Regions from separate parts of the Marinomonas vaga genome, predicted to be linked through region 3. Evidence: riboswitches for the same ligand, from Rfam matches in the RefSeq annotation. Region 3 holds a riboswitch; each other region holds the start of a gene.
What was found. A riboswitch is a leader RNA that binds a small molecule or an ion and turns the genes downstream of it on or off. The one in region 3 is predicted to bind thiamine pyrophosphate.

Region 1: it holds a riboswitch for thiamine pyrophosphate, as region 3 does, so the genes downstream of both, thiD (bifunctional hydroxymethylpyrimidine kinase/phosphomethylpyrimidine kinase) here and thiC (phosphomethylpyrimidine synthase ThiC) in region 3, are expected to answer to the same signal.
Region 2: it holds a riboswitch for thiamine pyrophosphate, as region 3 does, so the genes downstream of both, thiB (thiamine ABC transporter substrate binding subunit) here and thiC (phosphomethylpyrimidine synthase ThiC) in region 3, are expected to answer to the same signal.

Annotation. Positions count from the first base shown of each region.
Region 1 is NZ_AP043903.1:1,026,009-1,034,172, reverse strand. Features, by position in the region: gene map (type I methionyl aminopeptidase) at 1-630, opposite strand, end outside; gene ACZ5DR_RS04855 (ParD-like family protein) at 627-851, opposite strand; gene thiD (bifunctional hydroxymethylpyrimidine kinase/phosphomethylpyrimidine kinase) at 904-1,722, opposite strand; TPP riboswitch at 1,803-1,901, opposite strand; gene ACZ5DR_RS04845 (TonB-dependent siderophore receptor) at 2,042-4,438, opposite strand; gene ACZ5DR_RS04840 (FecR family protein) at 4,544-5,494, opposite strand; gene ACZ5DR_RS04835 (sigma-70 family RNA polymerase sigma factor) at 5,487-6,011, opposite strand; gene ACZ5DR_RS04830 (peroxiredoxin) at 6,168-6,821, opposite strand; gene ACZ5DR_RS04825 (LysR family transcriptional regulator) at 6,901-7,812, opposite strand; partial or broken gene speB (agmatinase) at 7,964-8,164, shown strand, end outside.
Region 2 is NZ_AP043903.1:1,950,940-1,959,103, reverse strand. Features, by position in the region: gene thiP (thiamine/thiamine pyrophosphate ABC transporter permease) at 1-917, opposite strand, end outside; gene thiB (thiamine ABC transporter substrate binding subunit) at 893-1,885, opposite strand; TPP riboswitch at 1,933-2,042, opposite strand; gene ACZ5DR_RS09105 (3-deoxy-D-manno-octulosonic acid transferase) at 2,081-3,313, opposite strand; gene msbA (lipid A export permease/ATP-binding protein MsbA) at 3,319-5,079, opposite strand; gene hldE (bifunctional D-glycero-beta-D-manno-heptose-7-phosphate kinase/D-glycero-beta-D-manno-heptose 1-phosphate adenylyltransferase HldE) at 5,079-6,506, opposite strand; gene ACZ5DR_RS09090 (AGE family epimerase/isomerase) at 6,587-7,726, shown strand; gene rfaD (ADP-glyceromanno-heptose 6-epimerase) at 7,739-8,164, shown strand, end outside.
Region 3 is NZ_AP043903.1:3,341,332-3,349,495, reverse strand. Features, by position in the region: gene ACZ5DR_RS15800 (glutathione S-transferase N-terminal domain-containing protein) at 1-557, shown strand, start outside; gene ACZ5DR_RS15795 (ClpXP protease specificity-enhancing factor) at 621-1,013, shown strand; gene ACZ5DR_RS15790 (SIS domain-containing protein) at 1,018-1,611, opposite strand; gene ACZ5DR_RS15785 (YraN family protein) at 1,625-1,996, opposite strand; gene ACZ5DR_RS15780 (penicillin-binding protein activator) at 1,956-3,791, opposite strand; gene rsmI (16S rRNA (cytidine(1402)-2'-O)-methyltransferase) at 3,825-4,679, shown strand; TPP riboswitch at 4,743-4,847, shown strand; gene thiC (phosphomethylpyrimidine synthase ThiC) at 4,978-6,933, shown strand; gene thiE (thiamine phosphate synthase) at 6,934-8,097, shown strand; gene thiS (sulfur carrier protein ThiS) at 8,078-8,164, shown strand, end outside.

The sequences.
Region 1 (8,164 bases), 1.5 Mb from region 3:
GTTGATCATGGGTTCGATGGTGAAGGTCATGCCTGGCTTGAGCTTCAAGCCTTTACCCGGTTTACCAACGTGCAGCACTTGTGGGCCTTCGTGCATCTCTCGACCGATGCCATGGCCGCAGTACTCCTGTACCACGCTGTAACCGTTAGCGCGGGCGTGGGCTTCGATGGCGTGACCAATGTCCCCCAGGGTGGCACCGGGCTTCACTTGTTTGATCCCTTGCCACATGGCGTTGTAGGTTTCCTTCACCAGGCGGCGTGCCTCTGGGCCAGCGCTAGGCATGACGTACATCTTGCTGGAGTCGGCGATGAAACCGTTTTTCTCGAGGGTGATATCGAGGTTGATGATGTCTCTTGGGCGCAAGGCGTAGTGTTCTTTTGGCATACCATGACACACCACTTCGTTCACTGAAGCATTTAACACGTACGGGTAGTCGTATTGGCCGAGGCTAGCTGGACGTGCCTGTAATTCTTGACGAATGTAGCGTTCTACCTCGTCGTTGATGGCCATGGTGGTGACGTCTTCTTTGACGATGCTGTCGAGGTGTTTGAAGACTTTGGCAAGCAGGCGACCTGCCTCTCGCATCAGTTCGATCTCTGGTGCGGTTTTGATGTGAATCTGATCGCTCATGCTAAGGCCTGCTTGGGCACTTCAGTCATTGCTTGCTCTTCTAGATCGGCTTTGTCCAGCTCCATTTGTATGATTTCAGAGAAGCTCATGGTTGGATTGCGCTCTGCTAAGCGGCCGATCTTGATCCAGAACTCGGCCTGCGCGTTGATCGAGCGAGACATGACTTGCGAAGCGCGGCGTACATCATCATGTACGTCGTCAGAGATTTTAATGATTCCCATGATATGATCCATATATAAAACGTATATAGACCATATTCTATGGTTTTTATCTTCAATTGGAAAGTCGAGTCAGATTATAAAAATGATGAACTGGGCCGTGACCTTGGCCAACTCGCAGTTCATCCGCGTGCGCGATGGCGTTTGCGATGTAGTTTTTGGCACGTTTTACGGCAACAGGTAAGGTCGCGCCTTGGGCCAAGTAGGAGGCAATGGCAGATGACAAGGTACAGCCTGTGCCGTGGGTGTTGTGTGTCTTAATGCGAGGTGTCGAAAACGGCATCACCTGATCGTTTTGTAGCAACCAATCGGTACTGTCGGGAGACTCGCTTAAGTGTCCGCCTTTAAGTAAGACCGCGCTCACGGGCAAGTTGCTAAGCAACGGGATCAAGGCTTCAGCCTGTGCTTCTGTTTGTGGTGCGGTTTGATTCACCAGCACTGCGGCTTCAGGCAAATTGGGGGTGATCAGCGAGGCGCATGGCAGTAGCTCGTCGAGCATGGTTTGTACCGCAGCAGATTCAAGTAAAGCATCGCCGCTGGATGCGATCATCACAGGGTCGAGTACGACGTGAGGGGGGTGATATTGCTTCAGTTTGCGAGCAATTAGTCGAATGATGTCGGCATTTGCCAGCATACCGATTTTCACGGCGCGGACGTTTAAATCTGAGAAAACCGCATCGAGTTGTGCTTCGATGTGCGTCAGGGGGATTGGGTGTACATCGGTCACACCTAGGGTGTTTTGTGCTGTGGTGGCGGTGATGACAGTGCAGGCGTAACCGCCTGTGGCAGAGATGGCTTTGATGTCAGCTTGGATACCGGCACCGCCGCCACTATCGGACCCAGCTATGCTTAATGTGATCGGTGTTTGGCTCATGGATCTCCCTCTTATTCCTCTCAAAGGGAGGAAAAAAGGGGAGATCTCCAACGTGCTAATACAAGCCGAGCGCTAGAGCAATTGCGTTCCCCATAGTTCCCTCCGTCAGTACTAACTGAATCAGGTTCAACGGGTCTCGCGCTGGCGATCTCAGCATTTCTGCTCCCCGACTATGTGTGTTGTAGATCATATCAAACGAATGAGGAGTTGGCCTAATCTCTCGTTGCTCAGATTGATAGAAGCAAAAAAGCGGATCAATAAAAAAGGCGAATAACCTTTGTTATTCGCCTTTACCGTCATGACAGGTTTAAAGGGGATCTTAAAACTCTGTGCTCACAGACAGTTTGATTTCTCGTGGGTCACCTTGGCTAAGGTAGCCTCCAGCGGCAGAAGCCCAGTAAGCTTCGTTGGTCACATTAGTGATGTTTAGACGCCAAGTTAAAGGCAGATCAGACCATTGAGTTTCGTAACGGGCGCTAAGATCTAAACGTGTCCAAGGGTCTAGTTTAAGCGTGTTGCCTGCGTCTAGGTATTGAGGCCCCGTGTGGATGATTTTACCGCCTAGGGTAATGGCGCGCTCGATCGGTAGATCGTACTCACCCCCAAGCACGACGCTGTACTTGGCAACACCTACGGCTTGATTGCCGTCATTAGTGCCATTTTGTGTGCTGGTCAGCTCCGCATCCGTCCAAGCAAAGGAAGAATTCAAGCGGATATCGTTGGCAGGTGAGCCAAATACGCTCACTTCTAGACCACGGTTAACCTGCTCTCCGTAGACACCGTAGGTGCCGTTTTCCGTGTAAGCGGAAGGCTTTTTGATCTCGTATACGGCGAAGCTGGTAGCTAGGTCGTCAGACTCATATTTGACCCCCACTTCGTTTTGCTTGGCTTTGTACGGTTCAAACACTTCGCCGCTGTTGCTGGCACTACTAGGGGCCGTATCCCCTTTTTGTAGGGATTCAACATGGTTGGCGTAAAGGGACACAGATGGAGTGACCTTGTACACCACGCCGTACACAGGGGAGATGGCGTTTTCGTCGTAGTCTGATTCTTTTACGCCTTCATAGCTGTAGTTTTTAACCTGAAGCTGTTGGTAACGAGCACCTACTGTCACAAGTAGGGTGTCATCTAGGAAGCCTAGGGTGTCAGACAAGGCAAGGCCCTGTGCGGTCGTGCGGCTGCGGATATTCGGGTCATCCATGCTGCCGCCTGAATATAAAGTGGCAGGATAGTCAACGTCTGCTGGATCGTATAGGTTGGTGGCAGAGTTGCCAGACATGGTGTAAGCCGTATACACCTTGGTGTCGAAGCTAGAAAACCCAAGGTTAATGTCATGGCTCACATTGCCCGTTTGTACATCACCTTTTAGGCCAAACGCAGAGGACACAGTATCCGACTCGTAAGGGACGGATAGGCGGTAGAGCGTGGCATTACCCTCATTGTCCGTGGGGGTTGGAGAGGAATAATCACCGTATTCTTTGTTGTGGTTCACACCCAGGGCACCGTGGGCTAGCCAGTTTTCGGACAACTGATAGTCTGCAGTCGCCATAGCAAAGGTGTTTTCTAGCTCAGAGCTAGCCCAAGATGGCGCATAGTTTGTATCTGCTGAAGGTGCGTCTGGGATCTCGGTTAGAGAGCCTTGATAGACCACTGAGCGGCCGCCTTCGATATTAAGTTTTTGATAACCGGCTTCAAGGGCAGTGTGTACCTTGCCTTCCCGGTAATCTACGCCCACGTTGATGGACGTTTCTTCACGGTTTTCGTCATCAATGGCAGTGTCGCCCGCACGGTGAAGTACACTAGCGTGGGCACCATACTGGTCGTGATCGCCAAAACGTCGAGCCACATCACCTGACACGCCAGTGCGGCCTTGTGCTGTGGTGTCTAGGGTTAAGCGGGTGTAGTCATAGGTTGGGATTTTAGGCTCGATGTTGATGGCGCCACCGATACCTGAGTTCCCTGGAGTAACGCCATTGGCAAAGGCGTTTGCGCCTTTCAGAAGTTGTACGCTTCCCACTGGGTTGGTGGAGACCAATTGACGTGGCAGGATGCCGTATAAACCACCATAAGAGATTTCATCGCTGTAAAGGTTGAAGCCTCGCACCATGAAGATTTCAGAGTAGTTACCATAGCCGAAGCCGGATTGAACACTGGCGTCGTTGCTCAACACATCGCCGATGGATTCAAGTTGTTGGTCTTCGATGACCTGAGCAGTGTAAGACACAATGCTGAACGGCGTGTCTTTCGCTTGTTGGTTGCCTAGAACACCCAAGCGCGCGCCTGTTTCCACTTGGCCAGCAGCAAAGCGTGGTGCAGTTTGAATCAAAGAAGGTGCGGTGACGGAAACCGCGCCTAGCTCATGGTTTGCCGCTGCTTCGATGTAGTAGCTGTTGTCATTGCCGGCCACAAGGTACAGACCTGAGTCTTCCAATAACAGGTTGATCACTTCAAGGGGGGCGTATTCGCCGCTTACTGCTGGGTTTTGTTTCCCAAAGGTCAGCAATGGGTCAAAGGCCAATGGAATCTGCGCTTGTGCCGCTACTGTCGTTAGGGCGACGCCTAGATCCCCAGCAGGAATATCAAAATACTGTTCTGCTTGGGCGGTAGGGTTGGCTGTTTGCGCCAACAACGCCGGAGAGCTGACCGCCACAAGGGCAATAGAAGAGCCGAAAAGCGCCGCTCTAACGGCAGCACGTAAAGAGTTTACTTTAAGCATTGGAACGAATTACCTCAGATAAATGGGAATCATTTACTAGATAGGCCACTTAAGATTTAAAAAGGTATCAATACAAATGAGATTTATTTCTATTTTTTTGATCAGCTAAGAAATATTGACCCAAAAGCCCGCTAGGTTTTGCTCCACGTTTAAATGGTAGGAACGCTCCAGCATGGCAAACAGTTGGCGACTGTCTGTGACAGGGAAAGATCCGGATATAAGCAGCTTACGTTTATTCGGCGCAACACGAATTAACCCGTATTGATAGCGCATAAGCTCCTCTGCGAAGTCCTCCATGGGCATGGCGTTGACTGCCAGCATGCCTGAAAGCCACGCCTTTTGGGCTTGGATATTGCCAATCCTTGCTTGGCCTAGTTGCGCCTCTTTAGAGTAGGTGGCCACTTCCCCTGCTTGGAGAGAGAACCTATGGGTGTTGTTCGCAGTGATGACGGTGGCACTACCCGTGAGCAGGGATACCTTAGTGATTCCAGGGTACTGGCGTACACAGAGCGTCCCGTTGTCGCTGGCGATTTGGCATTCTTTGCTGGCGAGGGTTAATGGCGCTAAGGTAGGTTTGTTGGCGACGGCGAGATAGATTTCTCCGTCCAGCAAATCCACATGACGAGTGGTGTCGCTAAAATGAGTATTGATAGCAGACTCGGTATTTAACGTGACTTGGCTGGTATCAGGAAGCTCAATAGTTTCTCGCTCACCTTTGTTGGTGCGATATTGGGCTAACAAATTAAAGTGTTGGGTACCTTGATAAGAAGCAAATCCCATGGGAGCCAGTAGCGCCAGGTAAAAGCTATTGCGCAAGGCTTTACGTTTTCTGAGGTCTGCTGGTCGGTTCAATACCGGTAGGGCAATCTCTGATGGCAAGCCGTTCATTTGCCCGAGCAGGCGCTCGGCACGTTTCCAAGTTCTAGCGTTATTGGGCTGGGCGTACCAAGTTTCCCACTGGGCTTGATCTGCTTTGGAGAGGGTTCCTTCTTCCGCCATTTTGACGAGCCATTCCGAGGCTTCTTCTAAGCTTTTTAAATGGCTCGCATCACTCAAAAAGGTCATCCTCCATAAGTAACAAGCACTGCATAAAGGCTTGTTTCATATAACGTTTTACTGTTATCTCGGATACCTGCATGTGTTCCGCGATGACTTTGTAGGTAAGTCCTTCCAGTTGTGACATTAAAAATGCCTGCTTAACCTGAGCGGGTAAACGGTCCAAGCTTGCGTCAAGTTCTGTCAGAGTCTCGATTAAAATCTGCCGTTGTAACTCATCGAGCTGGAACACCTCAGGGGATAGCGCAAGGTGCTCTAGATAAGACTGCTCAATGCTCTTTCTACGGTAAAAGTGGCTGATCAGTCCTTTTGCGATCGTTGCCAAATAGGCACGTGGGCTATCGATGGATTGGATTTCACGGCGCTCATAAAGACGTAAAAACGTATCTTGAGTGAGGTCGCTCGCATCGAAATGGCACTCCAGCCGACGATGGATCCACTTATAAAGCCAAGTTTGGTGCTCAGAATAGAAAGAGTTGAAGTGGCTTTGTGCAACATTACTCGCAGGTAGCGACATAAACTCCTCAACAAAAAGACTAATGATAATTATTATCATTAGATCATTAAATGATCATAAGATCAATCATTCACCAGTGTAAAGAGTGACTTGTCTGATGGCATGGTTAAAGGTGCTAACACCCTGAAGGGATGTTAGCAGTAGGGTGCGATAGAGTTATTTGGGAGCTTTTGTGGTGCGTAAATAGGGGAGTTTGACGTTGATCTGACCAAATCGCTCTTTTGCTTGGTCATCGTTAAGGCTTAAATCTATGATCACGTCCTCGCCGACTGTCCAGTTGGCGGGGGTGGCGATGGGCGCTTGATAAGTAGCCTGAAGCGCATCCAACGCTCTTAAAATTTCTGCGAAATTACGACCGACTGCCATGGGGTAAGCGATGGATAACTGGATCTTTTTATCTGGGCTAATGATAAACACCACTCGTACGCTGGCTGAGTCCGCGGCGGTTCTGCCATCTGGCAGGTAAGCATCCTCTGGTAACATATTGAGTGCTTTAGAAATCTCCAGTGACTCGTCAGCAATGATAGGGAAATTAGGCTTCGCGCCAGAAAATGTTTCGATGTCAGCTTTCCAAGCCGCATGCTCTTCAACACTGTCCACAGAAAGTCCGATAACCTTGGCGTTACGCTTTTTCCAAGCATTATCCAACAAGGATACTGCGCCAAATTCTGTGGTGCATACAGGGGTGAAGTCCTTTGGGTGGCTGAATAAAATGGCCCAGCTATCACCGATCCAATCATGTAGATCGAAACGGCCCTGATCTGTATTCACTGTTAAATTGGGCAGTATTTCGTTGATGCGTAATGACATGAGTGTCCTCTTCAATGTCTAAACTACTTAAGGTACTAATGTAGCTTAATGTGGTCGACAATTCATTTATTAGGTTTACCTAATGTTTTGGTTGGCCTGATTTGGAGCGACTGTGGTTAAGGGTCAAATCACGAAGCTTTTTGATGGCCACGTCCCTTGATCGCCCTCGTTTAAAGACTAGCGAAAATGGCGCTTGGAAGCCGAAAACGCTGGGATTAATAGGCTTAAGCAGGTTTTGCTTCATGTATTGCTCCGCATAATGTTCCGGCAAATAGCCAACGTAACGGCCTGACAAGATCAGCGCCAGTTGCGCTTCCATGGTATCAACGGTGGCGGTGCTGTAGCCGAAACCCCGTTTGCGCAAATCGGAACTTTTCCAATAACTGCGACTGACAACGCCGTAGTTTTTGATTTCTTCAATGGCGGGCATCTGACTGTTAAACAGGGGGTGCTGATCGCTGCAATAGAGCCAATGTTGTTCCTTGTAAAGAGGCATGTCCACAAGGTTGTTCACCTTGGAAGGGAAGGTGCCAATGGCCGCATCAAAGCGCTCATCCAGTACCCCTTGTGCTAATTCATGGGGGCTGCGAATCAAGAGATTTAACTGCATGGCGGGGAAGGTATCGTGAAACGCGCCAATGATTTCTGGGATGTTTAGGGTTTTATCCATCACTGTGGCGTCTAGTATGGCAAGATTGAAAGTGCCTATTTCATTGCCGTCCAAAGCCAGAGAAGCTTTCTCTAAAACGTCGAATTCTTCTAAAAAGGTCTCCACATATTGCAGATACTTTTGGCCTTTTTCCGTCAGCATAAAGCCTGATCGCCCTCGTCGACATAATACAAACCCCACATGCTCTTCTAGTTCACTCATGTAGTTGCTGATGGCTGAGGTTGTCAGGTTTAAGTCCTGTTGCGCACCGGAATAGCCCTGGTGACGTACTACGGACACAAACACTTCTAGCAGACGGATGTTGACTCTTTTGTTCTTCATAAGGGTATGACTCTAACGGTTTTAATACTTCAGTAATTCATGAAGTAACTATTTCTAATCTTCTATTTAATTCGAATATTTATTTTAACAATATTGATTTAAGCCAGATTAAAAAACCAGTCACGAATAAAAGAATTAAGGTTAACGTTCTATGGACAAAATCTTCCATCAACCGCAGAGTGGCAACGACGTACCGCGTTTCGCCGGCCGTGCCACCATGATGCGTCTGCCATTTGTCGAAAACTTAGAAGGCTTGGATGCGGCCTTTATCGGCATCCCGCTGGACGTGGGTACTTCCCAGCGTGCGGGAACGCGTTACGGTCCCCGCCAGATTCGCGCCGAATCTGTGATG
Region 2 (8,164 bases), 1.4 Mb from region 3:
GCAAAGGGCGGCAGCACCCAAAGTAACACCACCGCCAAAGCACTGAAATCGGCCAAATTAGCCCACCAGCTTGAAGGTAACCGCAGGCGCTCCCCCTGATACAAGCTCACATCCTGACGCACCGATGGGGCAAAACGATACACCGCCAAAGCCACTAAAGAACAAATCAACACCTGCAACAAAGACAAGTAACTCGCCTTATTGAGATCAAACTCAAACCTCAGCGCCTGATAAATCGCCACCTCTAAAGTACTGGATCGAGGACCGCCCCCAAGACTCAAGACCACCGCAAAGCCAGAGAAACACAGCATAAAAATCAGTAAGAAAACACCGGGCAGGTTCTTTCTCAAATAGTGCCATTCAATCAACTGGAACACGTGCCAACGGGATAAACCAAGTTGACTGGCGAGCCGCCATTGAGCATCAGGAATCAAGCTGTAAGCTTGCAAAATCACTCGCACTGCCAATGGCATATTGAAAAACACGTGTGCCAGCAAGATGCCTCCCAGTCCATACAAGGGAAAAGACACACCAAACACACTGGTGAACCAGCCACTACGACCGTACACCACCACAATCCCCAAGATCGCCACTATGGTTGGCACCACCATAGAAATCGCAAACAAAGACAACAAGGTTTGTCGCCCTAAAAAGCGCCTATGAAACAAGCAAGACGCCATAGGGATCGCCAGTAGAATACTCAAAAGAGCACTCAGACTGGCCTGCAAAAGTGAGAAGCGGACAACCCGCCAAGTATAGGGATCCGCAAAATACTGCCCCCAAGAACTGGGCGAGGCATAGCCGAGGAGTGCTGCAAATGCCGCACCCGCAATGACTAAATAAAGAGAGAAGCCCAGCCAAGCTGGGCGTAAATAAGATGAGAAAATCAAGATTAACGGGTAGTAGCTTCTAACCACTCATTCACCCAAGCCTGACGGTTTTTAGCCACTTCTTTGGCATCCAAGGTCAACACTTTTGTAGGCTGTGGTTGAGCTAAAAAGGCCTCAGGCAGCGGTGCCACGTCACTCACAACTGGGTACATCCAGTTGCCAGTAGCGACTTCATTTTGGAATCCTGGAGCCAAGATGAACTGCATGAACTGCTCCGCCAAGGCTTTATTTGGGGCATTCTTCAACATAGCAGCCACTTCGATCTGTGGGTAAAAGCCTTCTGAGGCTAGTGCCGCTTGGTACTTGTCTTCCCCTTCCGCCACAATATGGTACGCCGGAGACGTGGTATAACTCAGTACAACATCCGCCTCGCCTTTTAAGAACAAGCTGTACCCATCGTACCAGCCTTTGGTCACAGTCACCGTATGACTAGCAAGTTGCTCCCATGCATCCGCTGCCTGATCACCGTAAACGGACTTCATCCACAGCAACAAACCCAGCCCCGGCGTCGAAGTACGAGGGTCCTGGTAAATCACTTTTAGGTTTGGGTTTTCCACAACTTCTTGCAGAGACGTTGGCGGTGTCGCCAGGGTTTCACTGTTATAGATAAAAGCAAAATAACCTTGGTCAAACGGTACGAAAAGCTTGTCGTCCCAACCGCCTGGGGTGGTCACAGCAGAGGTATCAACCCCATGCTCTGCTAACAAACCAGACTTTTTAGCCGCTTCCATGACATTCAAATCCAAACCTAACAACACATCTGCTTCGGATGCTTCCCCTTCCAGTTGCACACGGGACAAGATACCAACAGAGGAATCCAACGCCACAAAGTTCAGTTCGCAATCACATTGGGCTTCAAAGTTCGCTTTGATTTTTGGCCCTGGCCCCCAATCGGAAGAGAAGGAATCATAGGTGTACACGTTCAGAGTTTGCGCTGTAGTGATAGACGACACCAATAAGGCCGCCCCAGCGAAAGCAAAAGATTTAAAAGACATAGTCGCTCCGTAAATGAGCGGCGTATAACTGGAATGGCGAAGCCGAATGGGACTTGCAATCTCAATTCCTACGCCAGCATGATCTGGTTCAGGTTCAATGGGTTAACCAACCAAGGTTTCTCAGCAGCCCAACTAGGCCACACCCCATGAGATATAAAAAATGTGTTGTAACGCGCGGGCTATTCTAGCAAAACCCTAGGAGATGTCTAAAGATTGTAATACTCGTTGAAGCGCTCCTTGATTAGCCTGAGCATTCGCCAAAGCTCGCTGCCCCATCTCTGTACGCTTTTGGGAGTCCTGCAGAACCAGAAGCTCATCTTCCAGCTCTGATACAGACTGAACACGAGCCGCCCCTTGATCAGCCACCAAAGATTCCGTGATGTCCGCAAAGTTAAACGTGTGAGGCCCCACCAACACTGGCTTTGCCAGCACCGCAGGCTCAATAGGGTTATGACCACCCCGCTCAATCATACTACCCGCCACAAAGGCCACATCCGACACAGCGAAGTAACGCATCATCTCGCCCATGCTATCGCCCAACAAAATATCCGCTCCTGACCAGCTAGCAAGATCCTCATGAGAGCGTTTGGCAGTCACCAAACCAGACTGCTGACAAAGGGAAAACACGGCATCGAAACGTTCTGGATGTCGAGGAACCAAAATAAGCTTAGCCTTAGGAACCTGTTTTTTAAGGGCTTTATGCGCTGCCAGAAATTGCTCGTCTTCACCGGGATGAGTGCTGGCCGCAATCCATACAAACTCATCTTCCGGTGCTAACGCAGAACGCCAAACAGCCCCTTGGGGATCGTCTGGCGCAATGACGTCAAATTTGATGTTACCCACTACGGAAACCTGTCGGGCACCCAGTTGCTTAAAGCGCTCCGCATCCGCTGCGGCATGAACTAAAAAACGATCAGGAAGAGCCATCAGCTTATGGGAAAAGAAACCAAACTTACCGTAGCGCTCAGCAGAGCGTTCACTTAAGCGGGCATTGATGATTTGAATAAACAAGCCTTTTGCTTTGGCAACTGTGAGCAGATTTGGCCAAAGTTCCGTTTCAATGATGGCCAACTGCGGACAAGTAAGATGCTTCAATGCACGGCGCACACACATGCCATGATCTAACGGCAAGTAACGGTGCTGGACCTTTCCAGCAAACCACTTTTGCACCTGCTCTTCCCCAGTGGGAGTGACGGTAGTTATTAATAAAGACTTGTCAGGGTTAGCCGCTAGCCACTGGGTTACCAGAGGTTTTGCCGCCAGCACTTCCCCTACGGAAGCACAATGCAACCAAAGGTCCGCTGTCACACTCCCCCAATGACCTAGGGCTTCAGTCACCCGATAATTGTCATAGCGTTTGTGATAGCGCCAGATTCGCCGTGCAATCAGTGGTGACGCCAGCGCTAATAACAATCGGTACAACCACATGCTCGCTACTCTTCGCTAAACTGCTTTTGGTGCAGGCCAGCATAGGCGCCATTTAGCTCTAATAATTCTGCATGAGAGCCTGACTCAATGATGGTGCCATGATCCACCACGGCAATGATGTCTGCGTTTTCAATGGTCGATAAGCGGTGGGCAATGGCAATGGTGGTGCGGTTTTTCATCAAGGTATCCAACGCCTGCTGAATAGCACGCTCGGACTCTGTATCCAAGGCCGAGGTCGCTTCATCAAGGATCAAGATTGGCGCATTTTTAAGAATGGCTCGGGCAATGGCGATACGCTGGCGCTGACCACCAGACAAGAGCACACCGTTTTCACCTACGACCGTATTTAAGCCCTGATCCAATTCTTGGATGAATTCCCAAGCATTGGCCGCCTTGGCCGCTTCAATAACCTCTTGCTCTGACGCATCACGCAAGTAACCGTAGGCAATATTGTCTCGAATAGAGCCGTTAAATAACACGACGTTTTGATTCACCAGGGCAATCTGACTACGTAATTCACGTAACGGATACTGGCGGATATCATGATCGTCGATCAGCAACTCCCCATCGGTCACATCGTACAGACGGGGTATCAAGTTCGCCATAGTGGATTTACCACCGCCAGAGCGCCCAACCAAGGCCAGAGTTTTGCCCGCCGGTACAGTCAGATTAATGCCATTTAACGCAAGACGGTCAGTATTAGGGTATTGGAACGACAGGTCACGCCACTCAATATTGCCCTGAGCTTTAGGTAGCGCCTTAGTCCCTTGATCCACTTCTTCCGTCATATCGATGAATTCAAAGATACTTTGAGCCGCTGCAATCCCTTTTTGCAGTATGCTGTTTACATCGGTTAATTGACGAGCAGGCTTGCTCAACATACCCGCAGCACCAATAAAGGCAACGAAGTCACCCGCTGACATTTGCGCGCTCAAGTTAGGATCCAGTGCCAACCAAATCAAAACAGCCAAGGCAATGGCAACGAGGAATTGCACCACAGGAATGTTCAGAGCCTTTGTCAGCTCCATCTTCATTTGCGAGCGACGATTATCATCCGCCGCTTTACTGAAGCGTTGTCTTTCGTACTCAAAGCCACCAAAAATCTTCACCACTTCTTGGCCCTTGATGGACTCTGACGCCACATCAGACACACCGCCCATGGCATTCTGAATGTTTTTGCTTAATTTTCGGAAGCGCTTAGAGGCATAGGACACCACAAAACCAATCACAGGAATGATCAATAAAAACAGCAAAGAGAGCTTCCAATTGGTGTACAGCATGTAACCCAATAAACCAATTACGGTGAAGCCTTCACGCAATAGGGTTTTCACGGCTGACGTCACCGCGCCAATTACCTGCTCAGTGTCGTAAGTAAGCTTAGAGAGTAGGCGCCCAGAAGGCATGTCGTTGTAGTAACTAGAAGGCAAGGCCACCAATTTATCGAACATGGTTGTACGTAGATCATAAACCACCTTATTAGCGATTTTCGCCATAAAGTAGCTTCCTAAAAATGTACCTGTGCCACGGAACAGAAATACGCCCAAGATCGCTGCAGGAATCAGGATACGGTTTTCCGAGATAGTGCCGGAAGAGACCACGTCAACAATGTGCTTTAGCAAAGCAGCCAAAGCGGGCTCCATGGCGGAGTACATCAAATACCCCAGAATACTGAGTAAAAACATCCACCAAGAGGAACGAATATAACCTAACAGGCGAAAATAGATTTTCACGCCAGAGGCGGCATTTTTAGCGTCTGATTGAGACATTAAGCGTTCGCCTTTTCAATGATCGAGGTGGTCGAATAACCGTCCACAAAAGACAGCACTTTCACTTCGCCACCATGGGCCATGACATGCTCTGCCCCAACGATGGATTCCACCGTGTAATCACCGCCTTTTACCAAGATATCTGGGGTTAAGGCTTCAATGATTTCCAGTGGTGTATCTTCATCAAACCAAGTGACCCAGTCGATGGCACCAATGCCTTCCAACACCGCCATACGGTGGGTTAAGTCATTTACAGGTCGCTTTTCGCCTTTCAAGCGTTTTACGGAAGCATCTGTATTCACGGCAACAATCAAACGATCTCCTAAGGCTTTAGCTTGTTTGATGTAAGCCACATGCCCTGGGTGCAAGATATCAAAGCAACCATTGGTGAAGACGATTTTCTCACCGTTTAATTGCGCTAAGTTAATCTGTTCCTTCAATTCTTCTGGGGACAACACACCGAAGTTACTTGAATGGGAGCGAGCAAACATGATGGCTTCTAGGGTCTCGGCACTGATGGATGCCGTACCGAGTTTACCCACCACGTAACCTGCGGCCTGGTTAGCATAATCCACCGCATCAGAAAAACGTTTGCTAGTGGTGTACACAGCGGTTAACACGGCGACCACCGTATCCCCAGCGCCAGTCACGTCAAATACTTCTTTTGCTGCAGTAGCAAGGGAGAAAGAATTTTTACCGTCTTCCAGTAGGATTAAGCCATCTTCACCGCGAGTCACCAGCAAGGCTTTCCAACCAAAACGTTCACGTAACTCACGCCCCTTGCGCTCGATTTCTTTACTGTCTGCACAAGGACCGACAATGGCTTCAAATTCAACAAGGTTAGGCTTGACTAAAGTAGCCCCTTGATAGATAGAAAAATCATTACCTTTAGGGTCCACAAAACTCGGCACACCCGCATCGTTGGATTTAGCGATCAATGTTTGAACGTCCGCAAGACAGCCTTTAGCGTAATCGGAAAACACGACAGCACTGGCACCTTGCAGTAACTCTACTACCTTAGCTTCCACCGCTTGGTTTTGACTTAAAGAGTCTTCACGCTCTTCAAAGTCCAAACGAATCAGCTGTTGATGACGACTGATCACACGTAGCTTGGTAATCGTCGGTAAATTCTCTGCCGTGACAAAATGGCAATCGACGCCTTCTTTTTCCAGCGCGGCCTGTAGCGCCGTGGCATTTTCATCATTGCCAACAACCCCCACTAGGGAAACCTTAACCCCGAGCTTCGCCAGCCCCAAGGCAACGTTGGCCGCACCGCCGGGCCGATCTTCTACATTTGAGACTTTCACCACCTGCACCGGTGCCTCAGGAGAGATACGGGAGGTGCCACCATGCCAGTAACGATCTAACATAACGTCACCAACAACTAGGATATGCTTATTCTTGAAATTCAAATGTGAAGATGTCATAGCGCTTTTTCATCGATTTTTGAGGGCGAGCATCTTATCATACCCGTCATTCAAATTGGACTCACACAAAATTATACATCATGGAAATACCTCAAACGTTGCACAAACGCATTGATCGTTGTGCCGAACATGTATTCCAAGGCCTAATTCCCAACTGGGTTGCTAATGGATTCACACCTCAAGGCTACAGCCTCGAAAGCCTCACGCTAGAGTGGCAGCCAAACCCTGTTGGCCGAGTCCGCCTGCTTACCCAGTGTAGACAGCTTTATACCCTTTGCCATGGTACACAAAGTGGCGCGTTATCTGGTTTTGAGGACACTATTGCTAAGTTGTTCCAATTCATCATTGAACACTACTACGTTGACCACCGCTGGATCTTTTCTTTAAACGACGATTTAACGGTCAAAGACACCCAAAGCGATGCTTATGCTCTGGCGTTTGTGCTGTTTTCTTTCAGCCATTATTACCAGCTCACTCAAGATGCTCGGGCGCTTGATTTTATCGAAGGTACCGACCAGTTCCTTAATGACACCATGCGACACCCTGCTGGCGGCTACCAAGAGGCTTACCCTGTTCCGACTGGCGTACGTCGACAAAACCCTCACATGCATTTGCTAGAAGGCTTCGTGGCTGCCTATGGAGTGACTCAAGACAAAAAGTATGCAGGTCGCATTGTTGAGCTGTGTGAACTTGCCCACAGGGCTTTTGTTGAACCTAAAAACAACACCCTGCGTGAATTTTTCAACGATGACTTGTCCTTAGACTCTGAGACAGGACACCTAGTCGAGCCAGGGCATCACTTCGAATGGGTTTGGTTATTACATCAAACTTATGCCATCACAGGGCGTGAGCAAGATTTAGCCCTGGCGGACCGCCTCTGGCAGCAAGCCAGCCAATACGGCATGGCAAACAACGGCGGCATTTACAATGCCATCGACGGCAACACACTCTTGCCAGTTGACCAAGAAAAGCGAATTTGGCCACTCACAGAGTACCTAAAAGCCTGCTGTGTTGCGGCCATTCCCATGGCAGACAAGATCCAACGCATTGATGACGCCCTACGTTTTTTAGAGGCTCACTATTTCATCGACAAGGGTCGCTGGATTGAATATCTAGACGCGCAAAATAACAGTAAAGGTTATCCATTACCTGGCACCACTGGTTACCATATATTCTTGGGCCTAGCGGAAGTGCTAAAATGGCGACACTCTCACATTTAACGGGACTCTAATATGTATATCGTAACCGGCGGCGCTGGCTTTATTGGCAGCAACATCATCAAAGCCCTAAACGACCGAGGCATCCGTGACATCCTATTAGTGGATGACCTAACAGACGGCAAAAAATGTCTAAACCTATCTGATTTAGACATTGCTGATTACATGGATATGTACGACTTCCTAGACCTAATCAAGCAGGACGCCCTGAACATCCAAGCGACTGCGGTATTCCACGAAGGCGCATGTTCTGCCACAACTGAGTGGAACGGCAAGTACGTGATGGACGTAAACTACCAATATTCCAAAGCGGTTTTAAAATGGTGTTTAGACCATAAAGTGCCTTTTTCATACGCTTCCTCAGCATCAGTTTATGGACCTGGCCCTGTGTTCAAAGAGTCTCGAGACCATGAACAGCCGCTCAACATGTACGCCTACTCT
Region 3 (8,164 bases):
TTGTACTGGCTGAAAAAGCGGTAACCGTAGACATTATTGATGTTGATCCTTTCAACAAGCCAGAGGAATTGGCGGATATAAACCCTTACAATGAGCTGCCTGCGTTAGTAGATCGCGAGTTAGTTTTGTATGAGCCAAATGTGATGATGGAGTACTTGGATGAGCGTTTTCCTCACCCACCTCTATTGCCTGTGTACCCAGTGGCACGTGCTGACAGCCGTTTGTACATGTACCGTATTCAGCGTGATTGGGCTAAGTTGGTTGACTTAATTTTGTCCAGCAAAGACAAAGAAGCGGTTGAGAATGCCCAGAAAGAGCTTCGTGAAAGCTTAATCAGTGTGTCTCCAATCTTCGAAGAAAAACCATACTTCATGAGTGAAGAGTTCACTATCGTTGATTGCTGTTTAGCTCCTATCTTATGGCGACTACCCGCTTTAGGTGTTGAGATTGAAAAATCTCAAGCAAAAGGCTTGTATAAGTACATGGATTTGGTATTTGAACGTGAGTCGTTCAAAGAGAGTTTGTCTGAAGCCGAACAAGAAATGCGTCTAGACTAATTGGACGTGATTAAATAAAAGGGGCTTATGCGCCCCTTTTTTTGTTTTTAGGAGTTGCGAAGTATGATCCCTAAACGTTCTTATTTGTTAAATGCCATTTACGAGTGGGTGGCAGATAATGACCAAACGCCTTATTTATTGGTTAATGCAGATTATCCAGGGGCGATCGTTCCCCGTGAATTCGTTCAGGACGGTCAAATAGTGCTGAACATCAGTATGAGTGCGGTGCGCCAGTTACACATGGATAAAGAGGGGGTGTCCTTTGAGGCGCGTTTCAGTGGCAAACCCATGCAAGTATTTGTACCCATCGGTGCCGCTATGGCTCTGTATGCCAAAGAAAGTGGCGATGGTTTGTCATTTCCACCAGAAGACTTTGAAGTCTCAGGGGATCCAGACCCAGAGCCAACGCCACCAGAGCCACCTAAAAAAGGCTTTACCTTAAAAGTGGTAAAATAAGTCTTTAATCTTCGTAGCCAAATAGCTGGCGTTCGAGCAAATCCACTAGGGTGTGAACGACAGTTGTTTGGCACTCTTGTACCCGTGCCGTTCCTGTTAAATTAATCTTAATTTCTGTGTCATCCCTTGATGTTAAAGAGGAGACGTTTTTGGCGTCTGGAGTCGTTAAGGCTACGATACTCATCTTGCGTTCATGGGCGGCTTGGATGGCCTGAATGATTGGGGATGTATTGCCTTTATTGGCCACAATAAAAAGCACATCACCTGGGTTACCAATGGCAGTAATTTGCTTCGAAAAAACATCGTGGTAACTGTCGTTGTGGGTGATAGCCAATAGGGTGTTACCGTTGCTGCTCAGAGATACGGCAGGTAGACCTGGGCGTTCACGATCCATGCGATCAATCAATAGTGTGCTGAAATACTGTGAAATGTAAGCCCCTGTGCCATTGCCTACAGCGATGACTTTGCCGCCACTGGCGATGCTGTTAAACAGTACTTTGGCAGCATGCTCAATAAAAGGAGGAAGGTTCTCCAGCGCATATTGCTGGGACTCAAAGCTTTGGGCAAATTGGGTGTAGATCGCTTCTTGATAATCCATGCTTGTTACTCAATTATACGGCCGGCATCCAGGTTATATGTTGTTCATCCAGGCTGCCATCAATGGCGATGACATCTATTTGGAACTGACTGCCAGATAAATGATGTTTCATTAACCAATATTGCGCCGTTTTTAAGCAGCGCTGGTACTTATGTTGGGTAATGCTTTCAGCGGCTTTGCCTCGTGAGGCGTTGGCCCGATAACGCACTTCAACGAACACATAGGTGTTGTGTTGACGCATGATCAAATCCACTTCTCCTACTCGAGAGTGGAAGTTTCTCTCTAAAGGTTGGTAACCCTGCTTGATCAAAAAGGCTTCGGCTAAGGCCTCAGCCTGTTGGCCATCAGCGTGTTTCCGATTCTTTAAGGTATTCCTCTTTAGCATCTACCAAGTTCCCTCTCTTGTACGTCACTATGTTAGGACGTCGATTGAAGATTCCTTCTTCATTCAATGTAATGATGCCGGTTTTGGCCGAGACTTTAGCCAAATTGACATTAATGAATAATGGCAGGCGGCTCGCAATCAGGTAGCTGTCATTACCCAACGCAGTCAAGCGCTGTAATACATAAGGGGTATTCGAAGTTTCTGATCCGTTACTCAGAACAGGGATTTCAGTAAAGACAATGCGTTCAATGTCTTCGTTTTTGGTGTTACGGCTTGGTTGACCATCATGTAAGGTCTGAGAGGCCAGCATTGGAATCTGATCTGCAAAGTAGAAATCCACCAAAGGTCGTATCTGCTTGGCATTATCTAGTTTCCCCGCATAATAGATGTAGTCCAAATCTTGGCGTGCACGGGAGGTGGTTTCTATAGACTGGCCAGTCCATTGGGTGATGGCTCTGATGCGTGCTTCACTTTCATCTATTTGTAATAGGGATTTAATGGCGCGTTGACGTCCTAAAGGTGTGTCTTCATAAGAGATGGTCTCTAGTACAGGGACATTTTGTTCCTCAGCAAGGCGTTGAAATTGGTCACTCTGACGCAGGGCCCAAGTATCCTGAGTTGACAAAATTGCAGCATATTTAGCTCCCTCTAATTTTGAGAAGGACATTAATTCTTTAATGTCGTCATCCACATTAAGAGAAAAATGGTAAAGGTTGTCCGTTACCCGAGTGATATCCAGCTGGTTTAAAGCAATGGTTGGAGTGTCTGTAATTAACCCTGGAAGACGCGCCACATTTTGCTTACGTAAGGGACCAATGATGATTTCCGCATCAGAGTCCAGTGCCGTTTGATAGGCATCTTCAAAATTTTCAAATTTATCCGTGTCAATGACGTGTACTTTTGGTCGTTCGCCAGTTGTCGCATAGTACTGTTGTAACATGCCGTTCAATATGGCCTGAGAGGCAGTTTCTAGCTCTTTACTCATGGGCAATAGCACGGCAAATGAGGTAGGAAGCTGCTCGTCAAGGGAGGCCATGATTTTGAAATCCAAGGGCGGGTTAGCACTTGCTGGGTGGGAGCTGTTACGACCACGCCATAAAGAGAAGGCTTGAAGTTGCTGATCTACCGTTAGATTTTGGTTGCGCAATATTCGGGAGATCTGTAGCCATCCAGACAACAAGGGCAGGTCGCTGGATTCTAAGTAGCCAATTTCGTTATCCGTCAGGTTTTGAATGGCGCTCCAAAGTTCTGTTTGATTTTCTTCCTGCTTTTCTGGCGGCACCATGGTGCTTAAGCGCACTCGGTCTCGGACCACATTTGGCCAGTTATCTAAAGATGCCATCACTAGTGCACGGGTTTCTAACAGTGCTATTTGATTTTTCGGCTGGTCTGCAACGGGTAAACGGCTTGCTTCGCCCAGCGCTGTTAAAGCGGGAATTGGAGTGTTTAGTGACGCCATGACACGTCCATAGAGCAATAAGCCTGAGAACTGCCCTGGAAAGCGTACTTCATTAACGTGATCTTCAAGGATCTGTTGCGCTTTCACGGATTGTTGGTCAATGACTAAAAGCTCAGCTGCGTGAAGGTAATAAGGGGCAGCCAGCTCTGGTGTGGCTTGTTGTTCAGCCTGCCAGAGAGCATAGCTTGCTGGGTTGTCAGTGGGAGCGTTGCTCTGCTCTAGTGCCGCGTTTGAGGCGGTGTTTTCCACTGGCATGTTGGTTTCGATAGCGCCACAACCGATTAACGACAACGTGACGATTGAAAGTGGTATGATACGGGATCTTAACAAACTCATATGCTCGCGATACTTAAGCCCAAAAGAGGAAACATGGTAACACAGACTGATAACGATGTGAGAGGAACCTTCTACATTGTCGCTACCCCTATTGGTAACCTAGAAGACTTTACCGATCGAGCTAAAAAAGTACTCACAGAAGTGGACTTCATTGCAGCGGAAGATACCCGTCACTCAAAGCGTTTGCTCAATCATTTTGGCATTGATACCAAGCTATTTGCGCTCCACGATCATAATGAAAGGGATAAGGCGAACTACATTGGTTCGTTGCTGGACGAAGGTAAAAATCTTGCCTTAGTGTCCGATGCGGGGACGCCTCTGATTTCTGATCCCGGCTACCATGTGGTGAATTTTTTGCGACAGCAAGGGCATAAAGTGGTACCAGTCCCTGGACCTTCAGCTTTGATAACTGCCTTATGTGCCTCGGGATTACCAACAGATCGTTTTAGCTTTGTGGGCTTTTTACCGGCTAAAAGTAAGTCCCGTCGGGACGAAATGTCCAGTTGGACACCGAGTCAAGGGACGGTCGTTTTTTATGAGTCTACCCATCGAATTCTTGATTGTTTAGTGGATCTTGAGGCCGTTTGGGGGGACCGCATTCAAGTGGCTTTAGCACGAGAAATCACTAAGACATTTGAAACTTTTTTGAGTGGGTCAGTGGCGGATATTCATCGTATTTTAACGGAAGATAGCAACCAAACCCGTGGTGAATTTGTCATAATGGTGTCTCTTCCTGAACAGGAAGAAGACAATTCAGAAGCCCTGAAAGTTCTTAAAGTCTTGCTTAAAGAGTTGCCTGTAAAGCAGGCGGCTGCTCTGGCTGCAGAGATCACTGGCGAGAAGAAAAATGCGCTTTATAAACAGGCGCTAGCTTTAAATGAATCCTAACAAGCTTACCAACTAAACTGCGTTAAGGGAGTTTACAGCACCCTTTAAACGCGTATACTGATGCCCAACTTGTCGGAGTGCCTTAACTGGCTGAGATCGCATTTTAATGCGGGATCCGCAGAACCTGATCAGGCTAATACCTGCGAAGGGAACAAGAAAGCCTCTTTTCTTTTCTGCTGAAATTGCGCTGTATTTGGAAAACCATTGGTTTTTTCTTCGCTAACAGCCACACGTACGTGGAAGTACGTGTCCTCCTGACAAGCATTTTTTCCATTACAATAATGACGGGAATCTGCTTATGTCGACTGCAAAACCTAATAAACAAACACGAGAACAAGCGCGTTTAGACGCCAAGGCCTTTATTGAGTCACTACAGGCTAAACCGTTCCCATCTTCCGAACGCATTTATGTTGAAGGCTCAAACCCTTCAATTCAGGTACCAATGCGTCAGATCAACCTAACTGATACCCCGATTGGCTCTGATCCTGACAACTTAACCTTTGAGCCGAACGAACCCATCTATGTTTACGATACAGCTGGCCCATATGCGGATCCGGCAGAAACCATTGATGTCCATAAAGGGATCAAAGCCTTGCGTCAGCAATGGATCGATTTACGCAATGACACCGAAGTGTTAGAAGGGGTAAGCTCACAGTTTGCGCAACAACGCTTAGCAAATGATGCTCTGGATACACTGCGCTTTAAGCAGCTGCCCACAGTACGTAAAGCCCAACAAGGACAATGTGTGACGCAAATTCACTACGCCCGTAAAGGAATTATCACCCCTGAGATGGAATACATCGCCATCCGTGAAAACCAAAACCTTCAGGCGATCAAAAGCGAGCTGTTGTTGAAGCAGCATCCTGGCCATAGCTTTGGTGCCAATATCCAAACAGAAATCACCCCTGAGTTTGTCCGTAAAGAAGTGGCGGAAGGGCGAGCCATTATTCCTGCGAACATTAACCACCCAGAAACTGAGCCGATGATTATTGGTCGTAATTTCTTGGTCAAGGTGAATGCCAACATTGGTAACTCCGCGGTGACGTCTTCCATTGAAGAAGAAGTCGAGAAATTGGTGTGGTCGACCCGTTGGGGTGCGGACACGGTGATGGATTTATCAACGGGTAAAAACATCCACGAAACCCGTGAATGGATCTTGCGTAACTCTCCAGTGCCGATTGGTACGGTCCCCATCTATCAAGCCCTAGAAAAGGTAGATGGTGTGGCCGAAGACCTTACTTGGGAAGTGTTCAGAGACACCTTGATTGAACAAGCGGAGCAAGGGGTAGATTACTTTACTATCCACTGTGGCGTCTTATTACGTTACGTGCCCATGACCGCTAAACGCCTAACGGGTATTGTGTCCCGCGGTGGTTCCATCATGGCGAAATGGTGCCTGGCCCATCATCAAGAAAACTTCTTATACACACGCTTTAAAGAAATCTGTGAGATTTGTGCCGCCTATGATGTGTCCCTTTCATTAGGGGATGGTTTACGTCCGGGTTCCATTATGGACGCCAATGACGAGGCTCAATTGTCCGAGCTGCGAACACTAGGTGAGCTGACCAAGATTGCTTGGGACTATGACGTTCAGGTCATGATCGAAGGCCCTGGCCACGTGCCCATGCAATTGATCAAAGAAAATATGGACTTGCAGCTTGAGCACTGTCACGAAGCGCCGTTTTACACCTTGGGGCCTCTGACTCAAGACATTGCGCCAGGTTATGACCATTTCACCTCTGGGATTGGTGCGGCGCAAATCGGTTGGTATGGCTGTGCCATGTTGTGCTATGTGACCCCTAAGGAACACTTGGGTTTGCCCAATAAAGAGGACGTAAAACAGGGGCTCATTACCTACAAGATCGCTGCCCACGCAGCCGATTTAGCAAAAGGCCATCCAGGTGCCCAAGTACGAGACAATGCGCTGTCTAAAGCCCGTTTTGAATTCCGCTGGGAAGACCAGTTTAACCTTGCTTTAGATCCAGAAACGGCCCGTGCTTATCACGATGAAACCCTGCCTCAGGCCTCTGGTAAAGTGGCGCACTTTTGTTCCATGTGTGGACCAAAATTCTGTTCTATGAAGATTACTCAAGAGGTACGGGACTACGCTGCTGGCCTTGAAAAAATCGAAGCAGTAGAGGTCACTGCCGAAGAAGGCATGCTGCAAATGTCTGAGCAATTCAAAGAGCTGGGCAGTGATGTGTATCTCACCACTGACAAATTGACCGCAGACCCTCTTGAGACAGAAAAGTAAATGAACACCACAGAGATGAAAACCATTGGTTTTGCCGATGTTGAGTTTAAATCTTCTGTCTTAGACAACACACGGCACCTTGGGTGTCGTGTGTTTCACGCCACCACAGAAGATACGATCATTCAGATGTGTCAAGCAGGGCTGACCCTCAACACAGGGGATAATGTGTGGCAATTTGTTCGCGAATCTCAGCCTTCGGAGTCTATTTATCAAGTTTGTTGCCAAGACAATAGGGTGGCTGTGCATATACCTAAAGGTGAATGTCCAAAAGGTGAAAATGTACAGTCAGTCGCTTTGTTCCATGCAGACAAGCTTACCAAGGTGAACCAAAACGATTTGGCGGTCGCCTTAGCGTGTTTTATTGAATTGGGATTTGACCCACTAGATGCCATGACCTTAGGTCTTGCTTGGATGACACAACAAGCAAGGGCTGCAGGGGCAGGTTGGCCTGAAGATCGTACTTGGTTTCCCACTACGCATTTTTCAGGGGATCATGTCATGGGCGAAGAGGCGGAATTTAGTCCGATTCGTAAAGACCTTTTCACTTTGTACCCTGTGGTGGATACAGTGGAATGGTTAGCCTTGGTTTTAGAGCAAGGGGTGACAACGGCCCAGTTACGCATCAAAGACCCAAATGATCCTGAGCTGAAAAGTAAAATCCAGCAAGCCATTGCCTTAGGTCAACAATATGGTGCCCAAGTCTTTATTAATGACTATTGGGAGCTGGCCATAGAGATGGGGGCTTTTGGCGTACATCTTGGTCAAGAAGACATTGAAGTGGCTGATTTAACGGCCATACAGGCGGCTGGTCTTAGGTTGGGTATCAGTACCCATGGTTATTTTGAAATCATGCGCGCATTTAACCTGAAGCCAAGCTACATCGCTCTTGGTCACATTTTTCCAACCGTTACCAAGGATATGCCCTCGCAACCTCAAGGAGTGATTCGTTTAGGTCAGTATGTGGCGTTGATTAAAGGGGCTTACCCTACGGTCGCGATCGGCGGAATCAGTGGCGAGCGTTTGCCAAAGGTAAAAGCAACGGGAGTCGATGCCATTGCGTTGGTCACAGCCATTACCCGTGCTTCTTCCCCTAAAGCAGCGACCCAGTCCTTACTTCAAGCTATGACAGAAAAAGGAGCGCCCCATGCAGCTTTATGTGAATGATGAGCCAGTTCAGTCAGACTCCGTCATCTTGTCAAATTTACTGGAGTGCTATGTCAAAGCGGATCAG